Regions from separate parts of the Methylobacterium sp. C33D genome, predicted to be linked through region 2. Evidence: predicted binding sites of a transcription regulator. Region 2 holds the regulator's gene; each other region holds the start of a gene.
The links. Region 2 encodes PhoB, which activates phosphate uptake and scavenging genes when phosphate is short. Its sites were predicted from a motif close to TGTCATNNANCTGTCAT; they were not measured.

Region 1 (3,012 bases), on a different contig from region 2:
GGTGAGCGCCAGGACGGCGTTCTCGTGGCTGCCCGCGTAGAAGGTCTTGCCGAAGAACTTCTCGACGTCGTAGCCGGCCCGCTTGAGGAAGAAGCGCGGCGCCTGGTTGCCCGAGGTGGAGTTCGGATCGACCAGCGCGAGGTTCTTGCCCTTGAGATCCTCGACGGTCTTGTAGGGGCTGGAGGCCAGCACGTAGACCACCGAATAGTAGCCCGAGGCGCCGGTCTCGTGCTTCTGGTTGACGATCGGCTCGATCTTCACGCCGGTCATCACGGCCCGCGCGAACGAGGCGGGCCCGTACCACGCGATCTGGATGTTGCCGGCGCGCTGGCCCTCGATCACGGCGGCGTAGTCGCTCGCCACCCGCAGCTTCACCGGCACACCGAGCGTCTTGGTCAGGTAGGCGGTGAGCGGCGCCCAGCGGTCGGCGGTGCCCGAGGCGTTCTCGGCCGGGATCACGCCCAGGGTCAGCTCCGGATACTGGGCCTTCCAGTCCTGGGCGGCGGCCGGCAGGCCGAGGAGGGCGAGGGCCGCGGCGGCGGCGGCGAGGGTGCGTCGGGTGATCATCGGGTCGTCCTTCGTGGCGTCGGCGAGGTTCGGCCGGCCAGAGGCCGGTCGGGCGTTTCCAAGACGGTGCGCGTTGGCGGTGCGCTTTGGCGGTGTTCGTTGGGGCCCGGGGCCCGGATCAGGCGCCGAGGGCGGCCTCGCGGACCGGCCGCGCCGGCACGTGACCGGGCCGGCCCGGCATCGCGGCCCGCTGCTCCGACTCGCGCTGCGCGGAATCGTCCAGTACCTCGCCGGCCTCCAGGCCGTAGAGCCGGCGCGCCACGTCCTCGGTGAGGTCGAAGGGGCCGCCCTCGAACACGACCCGCCCGGCCGCGAGGCCGACGAGGCGGTCGCAGTAGGCGCGGGCGAGGTCGAGGGAGTGCAGGTTGCACAGCACCGTGATGCCGTAGCGCCGGTTCACGTCGGCGAGCGCGTCCATCACGAGCCGCGTGTTGCGCGGGTCGAGGGAGGCGACCGGCTCGTCGGCGAGCAGGATCTCGGGCTCCTGCACGAGGGCGCGGGCGATGGCGACGCGCTGCTGCTGCCCGCCCGACAGGCCGTCGGCCCGCTGGCCGGCGAACTCGCCCATGTCGAAGCTCTCCAGGGCGGCGAGGGCCATGGCCCGATCCTCGGCGGACCATTGCCGGAGCAGGGAGCGGTAGGTCGGCACGTGGCTGAGGCGCCCCATCAGCACGTTGGTCATGACGTCGAGCCGGCCGACGAGGTTGAACTGCTGGAAGATCATGGCGCAGCGGGTGCGCCACTCGCGCAGCGGGCGGCCGCGCAGGGTCGTGACCTCGCGCCCCTCGTGGAGGATGCGGCCCGAACTCGGGTCCGCCAGCCGGTTGATGAGGCGCAGCAGCGTCGACTTGCCGGCGCCGGAGCGGCCGATCACCCCGACGAAGCTGCCGGGCTCGATCCGGAGCGACACGCCGTCGACGGCGCGCCGGTCGCCGTACTGGCGCGTGAGATCCTCGATAACCAGCATGCCACCATCCGCCGGGGAACGGCCGCACGTAGACGCCGGTTTCACGACGATTGGATGACGTATTCGGGACGATTATATTTGCCGGCGCAGCATCTCGGCCTTTCGATAGCCGACTTAATCTTCGTGGCGTTCCAGGAATGCTTCGACGGGCAGCCCGCGGAAATCCGGCAGCGCCCGGCGCAGGCGCTCGTGGTCCCAGTCCCACCACGCTAAGCGGGTCAGACGGTCCGCGACCGCCTCCGGGAAGCGGCGCCGGACCGGCCTGGCGGGATTGCCGACCACGATCGTGTAGGGCTCGACGTCGCGGGTGACGATGGCGCCCGCCCCCACCACCGCGCCGGTGCCGATCGTGCGCCCGGGCAGGACGACCGCGCCGTGACCGATCCAGACATCGTGGCCGATCGCCACCGGGCTCGCCCGGCGCCGGTCGAAGAAGGCGGGCTCGTCCGGTTCCTCCGGCCAGTAGGCGCGCGCCCGGTAGGTGAAGTGCGCCTGCGACGCCCGCTCCATCGGGTGGTTGCCGGGATTGATCCGGACGCTGGCGGCGATCGAGCAGAACTTGCCGATCGCGGTGTAGATCACCTCGCCGTCCTCACCGATGTAGGAATAGTCGTCGAGGGTTGTCTCGGTCAGGCGGGTGCGGGCGCCGATTTCGGTGTAGCGGCCGAGGCGGCAGTCGACGACCCGGGCGCTCGGATCGAGCGCGGGTTCGAGGCCGAGGGGGCGATCAACCACGGGCCTCTCCGAAGGGCAGGCGCGCCAGGAGCCGGAACGGCCCCGACCCGTCCTGGGTCAGGAGGCTGACGGCGTCGATCCGCAGGGGCTCCGGCCCCGCGGCGGCGTAGGCCTCGGACAGGCGCCGGTGCCAGGGATCGCGCTCCGCCTCCGGCAGGGCGTCGGTCAGGGTCATGTGGAAGCGGAAGGCCTCGAACACGTAGGGGTAGCCCCAGCGGTCGAGGAGCGCGCGGCCGCGCGGGTCGAGGCGCTCCGGCCGGCGCTTGGCGCGCTCGGCCTCGGTGAGCGGTGCCCGGAACGGGTCGAGGGCGGCGACGCACTCGGCGGCGAGGAGGCCGAGTTCCGGCGGCGCGGCCTCCGGCACCAGGGCGAGGAACGGCCCGAGGGCGGCGACCCGGAGCGGGCCCACCGCCACCGGCGGGTGCGCGTCCGCGAGGGCGCTGGCGGCGGCGACGAGGTCGGCCTCCCCGGCCCCCGGGGCGAGGCGCAGCGGCGCCTTGAGGGTGGCGTGGAACCCGTAGACCCGCGCGCCCGCCGTGACGGCGGCGAGATCGCTCAGCCCCTCCGGGTGGGGGACCGGCAGCCCGGAGGCGTTGTCGTGGCCGAGGACGGCGCGCCCGAAGGCTTCGAGGCGGGAGCCCGGGGCGGGCAGGCAGTAGAGGGCGTAGCGGCGCGACACGTCAGGGACTCCGGTCGCCGGGCGATCAGGCCGTCGGCGCGTAGGTGCGCGCGTCGGCGGCCCG
Region 2 (3,012 bases):
GCTGACGCTGGCGACCGCCGCGGCCTTCGCGTTCCTCGGCGGCCTGATCCTCAACCTGATGCCCTGCGTCTTCCCGGTGCTGTCGATCAAGGTGCTGAGCCTCGTGCGGCACGCGGGCGAGGGGCCGGCCCGGCTGCGGCTGCACGGCCTCGCCTACACGGCCGGCGTCCTGGCGAGCTTCCTGGCGCTCGCCGCCGCGCTGATCGGCCTGAAGAGCGGCGGGGCGGCGATCGGCTGGGGGTTCCAGCTCCAGTCGCCCGCCATCGTGGCGGGGCTCGCCTACCTGCTGTTCGCGATGGGCCTGAGCCTCTCGGGCGCGGTCCATGTCGGCGGCCGGCTCGCCGGCCTCGGCGACGGCCTCACCCGGCGCGGCGGCCTGAGCGGCTCGTTCTTCACCGGCGTGCTCGCGACCCTGGTGGCGACGCCCTGCACGGCGCCGTTCATGGGCTCGGCGGTGGGCTTCGCGCTGACCCAGAGCGCCGGCGTGGCGCTCGCCGTCTTCGCGAGCCTCGGGCTCGGCCTCGCCCTGCCCTTCCTGCTCCTGACCCTCTGGCCGCCGGCCCTGCGGGCGCTGCCGCGTCCGGGCGCCTGGATGGAGACCCTCAAGCAGGTCCTGGCCTTCCCGGTCTACGCCACCGCGGCGTGGCTGATCTGGGTGCTGGCGCAGCAGGTCGACCCGCGCGGGCTGCTGGCGGCGCTGATCGGCCTCGTCCTCGTGGGCTTCGCCGCCTGGGCCTGGGAGCACGGCCGCGCGGCCGCGCCGCGGGCCGGCCGGGTCGCGCGGGCCGCCGCGGTGCTGGCGCTGCTCGCCGTCGGGGCCCTCGCCGTCACCCTGCCCCGGGACCGCGCCGCGCCGGCCGCGCAGGCCGCCGTTGACGGCGTCGAGCCGTTCACGCAGGCGCGGCTCGACGCCCTGGTCGACGCGCACCGCCCCGTCTTCGTCGACATGACCGCCGCGTGGTGCATCACCTGCGCGGTCAACGAGGCGACCTCGCTCAACACCAAGGCCGTGCGGGCCGCGATGGCCGAGCGCGGCGTGACCTACATGAAGGGCGACTGGACCAACCAGAACCCCGAGATCACCCGCCTCCTGGAGAAGCACGGCCGCAGCGGCGTCCCGCTCTACCTGCTCTACACCGGGACGGGGGAGCCCCGGGTGCTGCCGCAGATCCTGACCGAGGGGACGGTCCTGGCGGTGCTGGAGGCGGTGCCGGCGGCCTCGGGCCGGAGCGCGGCGCTGGCGCGCTGAGTCCCTGAGGGGGGGACGCTAAATAGCGGCGCGCCCGTCACACCGTCGTCGCGAGCGCAGCGAAGCGATCCGGCAGCGCCACGCGCGCCGGCGTCCCGCCGCCCTGGGTCGCTTCGCTCCGCCCGCGATGACGGCACGCCGGAGCGGTGAGGCGCTCCGACAGCCCGCGAGGCCGCCTCAGGCCTCGAGCGAGAAGGTCTCGTCGAAGGCGTAGCCCGAGCCCCGGACCGTGCGGATCGGGTCGGCTTGGCGCGGGCCGTTCAGCGCCTTGCGCAGCCGCCCGACATGGACGTCGACGGTGCGCTCGTCGATGTAGACGTCGTGGCCCCAGACCCCGTCCAGCAGCTGCTCGCGGGAGAAGACCCGGCCCGGCGCCAGCATCAGGAACTCGAGGAGCCGGAACTCCGTGGGGCCGAGATGCAGCTCCTCGCCGCCGCGGCGGACGCGGTGGCCGGTGCGGTCGAGCTCCAGGTCGCCCGCCGCCAGCCGGTCCGAGACGTGGGCGGGCTTGGCCCGGCGCAGCAGCGCGCGGATCCGGGCGAGCAGCTCCGGGACCGAGAACGGCTTGACGATGTAGTCGTCGGCCCCCGTGCCGAGACCGCGGACGCGGTCGCCCTCCTCGCCCCGGGCGGTGAGCATGATCACCGGCAGCCGCTCGGTCTCCCGGCGCGCCCGGATCCGGCGGCACAGCTCGATCCCCGAGAGGCCCGGCAGCATCCAGTCGAGCAGGACGAGGTCCGGGATCCGCTCCGCCAGGAGCAGCTCGGCGTCGTCGCCGCGCGCCGCGGAATCCACCAGGAAGCCCTCGGCCTCCAGGTTATAGCGCAGCAGCGTGGTCAGCGCCTCCTCGTCCTCGACGATCAGGACTTGCATGCTCACGTTCGACGACTCGTTCTACCGGCGGTCCCGCGGATGGTGCAGGAGGCGCCGCCCGGCCTCAACCTGCACGGATACCGGCCCCGGCCGCGCCCACAGGGAGGCGCGGGAGCCGGGATCGGGGGACTCAGGGCGCCTGGACGCCGTCCACCGTCGCGTAGTTCGACGCGTCGTTCTTCGGCCGGTCGCCCGCCAGGGTCTCGCCCGTGGCGAGGTAGTGGATCGTCTCGGCGATGTTGGTGGTGTGGTCGCCGATGCGCTCGACGTTCTTGGCGCAGAACAGCAGATGCGTGCAGAACGAGATGTTGCGCGGATCCTCCATCATGTAGGTCAGGAGCTCGCGGAACAGGGAATTGTACAGGGCGTCGATCTCGCCGTCGCGCTCCCAGACGTCGTGGGCCGCCTGGACGTCGCGGCTCGCGTAGGCGTCGAGCACGTCCTTGAGCTGGCCCTCGGCGAGGTCGCTCATGTGGCGCACGCCGAGCACGATCTTCTGGGCCGGCGCCTGGTCGGAGATCGCCACCACGCGCTTGGCGACGTTCTTGGCGAGGTCGCCGATCCGCTCGAGGTCGCCGGAGACGCGGATCGCCGAGATGGTCTCGCGCAGGTCGATCGCCAGGGGCTGGCGCCGGGCGATCAGCAGCACGGCGCGCTCCTCGATGTCCCGCTGCAGCGCGTCGAGGCGCTTGTCGGCGAGGATCACCGCCTGGGCGAGCGTGTCGTCCCGGCGGACGAGGGCGTCGGTCGCCTCCGCGGTCATCTTCTCGGCGACGCCGCCCATCTCCGAGATCGAGCGACGCAGGTTCTCCAGGTCGGTGTCGTAGGAGGTGACGATATGGCCGGGCATGGCGGATCCTTCGATGGGGTCCCGGGGACGGCCCTCCGGG
Region 3 (3,012 bases), on a different contig from region 2:
GCCGCTCCGCCCCGTCCTCGCGGACGAGGAACATCTCGACGGCGAGCACGCCGACATAGTCGAGGGCGTCGGCGATCCGCCGGGCGATCTCGACGGCGGCGCGGCCCGTCTCGGCGGACACGCCCGGCGCCGGCACCCGGGTCAGCGCGAGGATGTGGTCGCGGTGCTCGTTCTCGCAGAGGTCGTAGGCCGCGAAGCTGCCGTCGCGCCCGCGCGCCCCCACGACCGAGACCTCGCGCTCGAACGGCACGAAGCCCTCCAGGATCAGCGGCGCGCCGCCGAACTCGGCGAACAGGGCGTTGCGGTCGCCCTCGGCCCGCTCGCGGAGCATGCGCTGCCCCTTGCCGTCGTAGCCGAAGCGGCGGGTCTTGAGCACGGCCGGCAGGCCGATCACCTCGATCGCCCGGTCGAGGTCGTCGGGCGTGTCCACGGCCCGGAACGGCGCCGTCGGGATGCCCAGGCCGTTGATGAACTCCTTCTCGGTGAGCCGGTCCTGCGTGGTCGAGAGCGCGTGCGCGTTCGGGTGCAGGGCGGCGTGCCGGGCCAGGACGTCGGCGGTGGCGTGCGGGATGTTCTCGAACTCGTAGGTCACGACGTCGACGCTGCGGGCGAAATCCGCGAGCGCCGCGGCATCGTCGTAGGCCGCGCAGGTGGTCCGGGCGGCCACGTCGAAGGCGGGGCTGTCCGCGTCGGGCGCGTAGACATGCGCCTTGAGGCCGTAATCGGCCGCCGCGAGCGCGATCATGCGCCCGAGCTGGCCCCCGCCGACGATGCCGAGGGTGGAGCCGGGGCCGAGGATCTTGTCCGTCACGCGTTCTCTTCCGTCACCGGCCGTTCGGCCACCGAGGCGCTCTGGGCCGCGCGCCACGCCTCCAGGCGCTCCGCCAGACCCGCGTCGGTCAGCGCCAGGACCGCCGCGGCGAGCAGGGCCGCGTTGACGGCCCCGGCCCGGCCGATCGCCAGGGTCCCCACCGGGATGCCGGCCGGCATCTGGACGATGGACAGCAGGCTGTCCTGGCCGGACAGGGCCTTCGACTCCACCGGCACGCCGAACACCGGCAGGCGGGTCATCGCGGCCGCCATGCCGGGCAGGTGCGCGGCGCCGCCCGCGCCCGCGATCACGACCCTGAGACCGGCCGCGACCGCGCCCTTGGCGAAGGCCACGAGCCGGTCCGGCGTGCGGTGGGCCGACACGATGCGCGCGTCGTACGGCACGCCGAGCGCGTCGAGCGTCTCGGCGGCATGCCGCATGGTCGCCCAGTCGGACTGGCTGCCCATGATGATCGCGACCGGAGGAGGCGACGCCATCGTTGATCCCGGCAAAAGAGGGCGCTTACAGGCGGCGCGGGCCTGCGGCAAGGCGGGGCCCGAGGGCGTCCACCGGCATCAGGCGATGATGTCCGGCGTGAGCGCGTCCTCGATGTGGTAGATGCGGTCGCGCAGCGTGAGCTTGCGCTTCTTCAGGCGCTGGATCTGGAGCTGGTCCCCGGCGACGCTGCGCTCCAGCGCCTCGATGGCGCTGTCGAGATCCCGGTGCTCCTCGCGCAGCCGCGCCAGCTCGCCCAGGAGGTCCGACTGCGCACCCTCACCCGCCTCGTCCGCCATCGTCACCTGAGAACCCGAAGACCGTTCGTCGCCCGAGAGCATGCGTCACGCTCCGGCGCCGGACAAGGCGGCGCGGTAAGCAATCATCAGACTTAGCAGCAGAAAACGCTTCGACAGGTCCGGCATCCTGTGCCAATCTCGTTGTGTCGAAACGATGACAGGAGATTCGACTCATGTCGCTGCAGACGCATCTGAACCAGCTCGCCCGTAAGCACGAAGCCCTCGAGCGCGAGATTCAGGAAGCGATCCACAGACCTTCGGCGAATGACCTCCACATCGCCGAGCTGAAGCGACGGAAACTCCTCCTCAAGGACGAGATCAACAAGCTCCAGGCGGGCAACGACACGTTGCACTGACGCCTGACACGTCCATCTGATAGCGAATTCGAGCCGACGACCGCCGCACCGGGAGCCCCCGGTGCGGCGGTTTTGCTATGGCGCCCCCGCGGGTCCCGGCCGTCGTGACCCGGACGTGGGCTTGCTCGTCCCTGGCCACTCCCGCGCGCGCGAGAATGGGCTACTCTGCGGACGGCCGCCGGAGAGCGGCCCGCGAGGAAACGCCGGACCAATGACGAGAGCCAGCCTGCCGGGCCGCTACCCGGAAATCTACGAATCGGCCCGCCGCGACCCCGAGGCGTTCTGGCTCGGGGCGGCGCAGGCCCTCGACTGGGCACGCGCGCCGGAGCGCGCCTTCGCGCCGGATTCAGGCCCCTACGGCCGTTGGTTCCCGGACGGCAGCCTGAACGCCTGCCACAACGCGGTGGACCGCCACGCCGACGGGGCCCGGGCGGAGCAGGTGGCGATCCGCTACGACTCGCCCGTGACCGGGACCAAGCGCAGCATCACCTACCGGGCGCTGCGCGACGAGGTGGCGGTGCTGGCCGGGGTGCTGGCCGACCTCGGCGTCGGCAAGGGCGATCGGGTGATCCTGTACATGCCGATGGTGCCCGAGGCGCTGTTCGGCATGCTGGCCTGCGCGCGGCTCGGCGCGGTCCATTCGGTGGTGTTCGGCGGCTTCGCCGCCAACGAGCTGGCGGTGCGGATCGAGGACGCGGCGCCGAAGGTGGTGCTCGCCGCCTCCTGCGGCATCGAGCCGAACCGCGTGGTCGCCTACAAGCCGCTCCTCGACGCAGCGATCGCGGCCTCGCGGCACAAGCCGGAGGCCTGCCTGATCCTCCAGCGCCCGCAAGGGCCCGCGACCCTCGTCGCGGGACGGGATCGCGACTGGGGCGAGACCGTGGCGGCGGCCCGGGCGGCGGGGCGGAGCGCGGGGTGCGTGCCGGTCGCCGCCACCGACCCGCTCTACATCCTGTACACCTCCGGGACGACCGGGAAGCCGAAGGGCGTTGTCCGCGACACCGGCGGCTACCTCGTCGCCCTCGCCTGGTCGATGCCGAACCTCTACGGC
Region 4 (3,012 bases), on a different contig from region 2:
CGGGATTGTACGTCGCCTCCAGCCAGACTGGTTCGCCCTCCTTGTCGAGGCGCAGGAACTCGCCCGTGACGTAGTGCCCGTCCTTCAGCTTGTTCCAGAACGCCGCGTACTCCGCGGATTCGGCGAAGCCCCTCTCCACGAAGATGCGGTGATGGCGGTTCTGGACGTCGCCGAGGCCGTACTTCATCAGCCGCAGGAAGTTCTGGTTCGCGTGCAGGACGGTACCGTCCATCGAGAACTCGATGATCGCGAGCGAGCGGTCCAGGGCATCGATCTTGGCCTGGGCTTCGTTGAAAACAGTGCGATTGAACATGGTGCTGCTCGCGTTCTCCCGCGCCATGTCTAGCCTCGTAGCGTTAATGAACCCTTTATCGCGACATTCATCCAGATTAAAATCCGGGTGACACGGGTCGAATGCTTGTAACGTCGCCGCTGCTGTGTGGCCGATTTCGGATCCGCGCAGATATTTGCATTTTATCCGATCTATGGAGACATGAATGCTGTGTTTTGCTTATGAATATCAGAACCAGCCGCGCATGCGGAAGTATACGATCGGTGCCACGGCGCTGAGGAGGATCAGGCCGAGCGCGTAGGGGTACCCGAGCGCCCAGTCCAGCTCGGGCATGTGCTTGAAGTTCATCCCGTAGATCGACGCGATGAGCGTCGGCGGGACGCCGACCACCGAGACGACGGTGAGGACCCGGAAGACGTTGTTCTGCTCGATCGTGATGAGGCCGAGGGCGGCGTCGAGCAGGAACTGCACGTTCTCGGCGAGCCGCGTCTCGAACTCGTCGAGGGACTCGATGTCCCGCTTGATCGTCTCGAAGCGCGAATCCTCCGGCAGGCCGAGACTGTCGCAGGCCGCGGCGACGAACGGGATGATCCGTTCGAGGCCGAGCAGGCTCGACCGGATCTTTCCCAGAACCTTCCCGCGGTTGCTGATGCCGCGCAGGATCCGGCGGAGGGCGAGGTCGCGGCGCCGGGGCGGCGGGCTCTCGAGGCGCCGCCGCTCGGCACCGCGGACGTCGAAGTCGAAGATGCGGGTCGAGAGCGTGTCGAGTTCGGATCCCATATCCTCCAGGGCGTCGGCGAGGCTGTCGACCAGCTCCTCCAGGACGACGAGGAAGATCTCGCTCGGCGTCGTGCTGCCGTCGCCGTCCGCGATGCGCTTCGCGGAGCCCTCGAAGGCGCGCAACTCGTGGAAGCGGATCGTGACGAGGTGATCCTTGGTCAGCAGGAAGCCCAGTGGCTTCAGCTGCGACGCGCTCTGCTCGAAGGTGATCATCGGCGTCGAGAGCGAGAGCCCGCCCTTCACCCGGCGCAGGCGGCTCGACGTCTCGACTTCCGAGAGCGCCGCCCGCGACGGCACGCGCAGGCCGGTCGCGGCCTCGACCGCCGCGGCCTCCTCCGGCGTGGGGTCGTTCAGGTCGAGCCACACGGTGTCGCGCGCGATCGGGCTGCCGGGTCGCAGCGCCACCGGGCCTTCGGGTCCGTGCAGGCTCAGCATGAGAGCGAGTCGTCCATGAGGGGATCGGTGCCGCCGGCGCGTCATCGCGCCGTCGCGCGGGGGTGCGACAGCCTTGACTCGGAACCCGCCCGCGCCTATCTCGCGGCCGTCTTTGGCACTCGCCGAGACAGAGTGCTAACAGTCGAGTTCGCGGCGGTCCCGCCGGCCGCATCAACGCCAACTCAAGACCTGAAGCAAGAGGGCAGCTCATGAAGTTCCGTCCGCTGCACGACCGCGTGGTCGTCCGTCGCATCGAGAGCGAAGAGAAGACCAAGGGCGGCATCATCATCCCGGACACCGCCAAGGAGAAGCCGCAGGAGGGCGAGGTCGTCGCCGTCGGCCCCGGCGCCCGCGACGAGGCCGGTCGCGTCAACGCGCTCGACGTCAAGGCCGGCGACCGCGTCCTGTTCGGCAAGTGGTCCGGCACCGAGGTCAAGATCGACGGTCAGGACCTCCTGATCATGAAGGAATCCGACATCATGGGCGTCGTCGCCCTCTAATCGGATCACCCGTCACCGCCCTTTGAGGCCGTCCCGGACTCGGGGTTCAACCATTAGCTAAGAGGCACACAATGGCAGCGAAAGACGTTCGTTTCTCCGCCGACGCCCGCGATAAGATGCTGCGCGGCGTCGACATCCTCGCCGACGCGGTGAAGGTGACGCTGGGCCCGAAGGGCCGCAACGTCGTGATCGAGAAGAGCTTCGGCGCCCCGCGCATCACCAAGGACGGTGTGACGGTCGCCAAGGAGATCGAGCTCGCCGACAAGTTCGAGAACATGGGCGCCCAGATGGTGCGCGAAGTGGCCTCGAAGACCAACGACATCGCGGGTGACGGCACCACCACCGCGACCGTGCTGGCCCAGGCCATCGTCCGCGAGGGCGCCAAGTACGTCGCGGCCGGCATCAACCCGATGGACCTGAAGCGCGGCATCGACCTCGCCACCCAGGCCGCCGTGAAGGACATCATCGCGCGCGCCAAGAAGGTCTCGACCTCCGACGAGGTCGCCCAGGTCGGCACGATCTCCGCCAACGGCGACAAGGAGATCGGCGAGATGATCGCCCACGCCATGCAGAAGGTGGGCAACGAGGGCGTCATCACGGTCGAGGAGGCGAAGACCGCCGAGACCGAGCTGGACGTCGTCGAGGGCATGCAGTTCGACCGCGGCTACCTCTCCCCGTACTTCATCACGAACGCGGAGAAGATGGTCGCCGAGCTCGAGGACCCCTACATCCTCATCCACGAGAAGAAGCTCTCGTCGCTCCAGGCCATGCTGCCGGTGCTCGAGGCGGTTGTTCAGACCGGCAAGCCGCTCCTGATCATCGCCGAGGACATCGAGGGCGAGGCTCTGGCCACGCTCGTCGTCAACAAGCTCCGCGGCGGCCTGAAGGTCGCGGCCGTCAAGGCGCCGGGCTTCGGTGACCGCCGCAAGGCGATGCTCGAGGACATCGCGATCCTGACCAAGGGCCAGATGATCGCCGAGGACCTCGGCATCAAGCTCGAGAACG

Region 1: the regulator PhoB is predicted to act here: its motif matches at 1,578-1,594, upstream of phnC (phosphonate ABC transporter ATP-binding protein).
Region 3: the regulator PhoB is predicted to act here: its motif matches at 1,749-1,765, upstream of ACLBXO_RS14720 (YdcH family protein).
Region 4: the regulator PhoB is predicted to act here: its motif matches at 1,547-1,563, upstream of ACLBXO_RS13880 (CorA family divalent cation transporter).

Annotation. Positions count from the first base shown of each region.
Region 1 covers NZ_JBKFAV010000012.1:11,217-14,228, forward strand. The annotation lists gene phnD (phosphonate ABC transporter substrate-binding protein) at 1-567, opposite strand, end outside; gene phnC (phosphonate ABC transporter ATP-binding protein) at 686-1,534, opposite strand; gene ACLBXO_RS11370 (chloramphenicol acetyltransferase) at 1,649-2,269, opposite strand; gene ACLBXO_RS11375 (DUF1045 domain-containing protein) at 2,262-2,948, opposite strand; gene ACLBXO_RS11380 (ceramide glucosyltransferase) at 2,974-3,012, opposite strand, start outside.
Region 2 covers NZ_JBKFAV010000013.1:94,647-97,658, forward strand. The annotation lists gene ACLBXO_RS12580 (protein-disulfide reductase DsbD family protein) at 1-1,249, shown strand, start outside; gene phoB (phosphate regulon transcriptional regulator PhoB) at 1,427-2,122, opposite strand; gene phoU (phosphate signaling complex protein PhoU) at 2,253-2,972, opposite strand.
Region 3 covers NZ_JBKFAV010000016.1:63,351-66,362, forward strand. The annotation lists gene ACLBXO_RS14705 (5-(carboxyamino)imidazole ribonucleotide synthase) at 1-811, opposite strand, end outside; gene purE (5-(carboxyamino)imidazole ribonucleotide mutase) at 808-1,308, opposite strand; gene ACLBXO_RS14715 (YdcH family protein) at 1,387-1,647, opposite strand; gene ACLBXO_RS14720 (YdcH family protein) at 1,779-1,961, shown strand; gene ACLBXO_RS14725 (propionyl-CoA synthetase) at 2,173-3,012, shown strand, end outside.
Region 4 covers NZ_JBKFAV010000015.1:44,313-47,324, reverse strand. The annotation lists gene ACLBXO_RS13885 (methyl-accepting chemotaxis protein) at 1-313, opposite strand, end outside; gene ACLBXO_RS13880 (CorA family divalent cation transporter) at 521-1,507, opposite strand; gene groES (co-chaperone GroES) at 1,717-2,007, shown strand; gene groL (chaperonin GroEL) at 2,079-3,012, shown strand, end outside.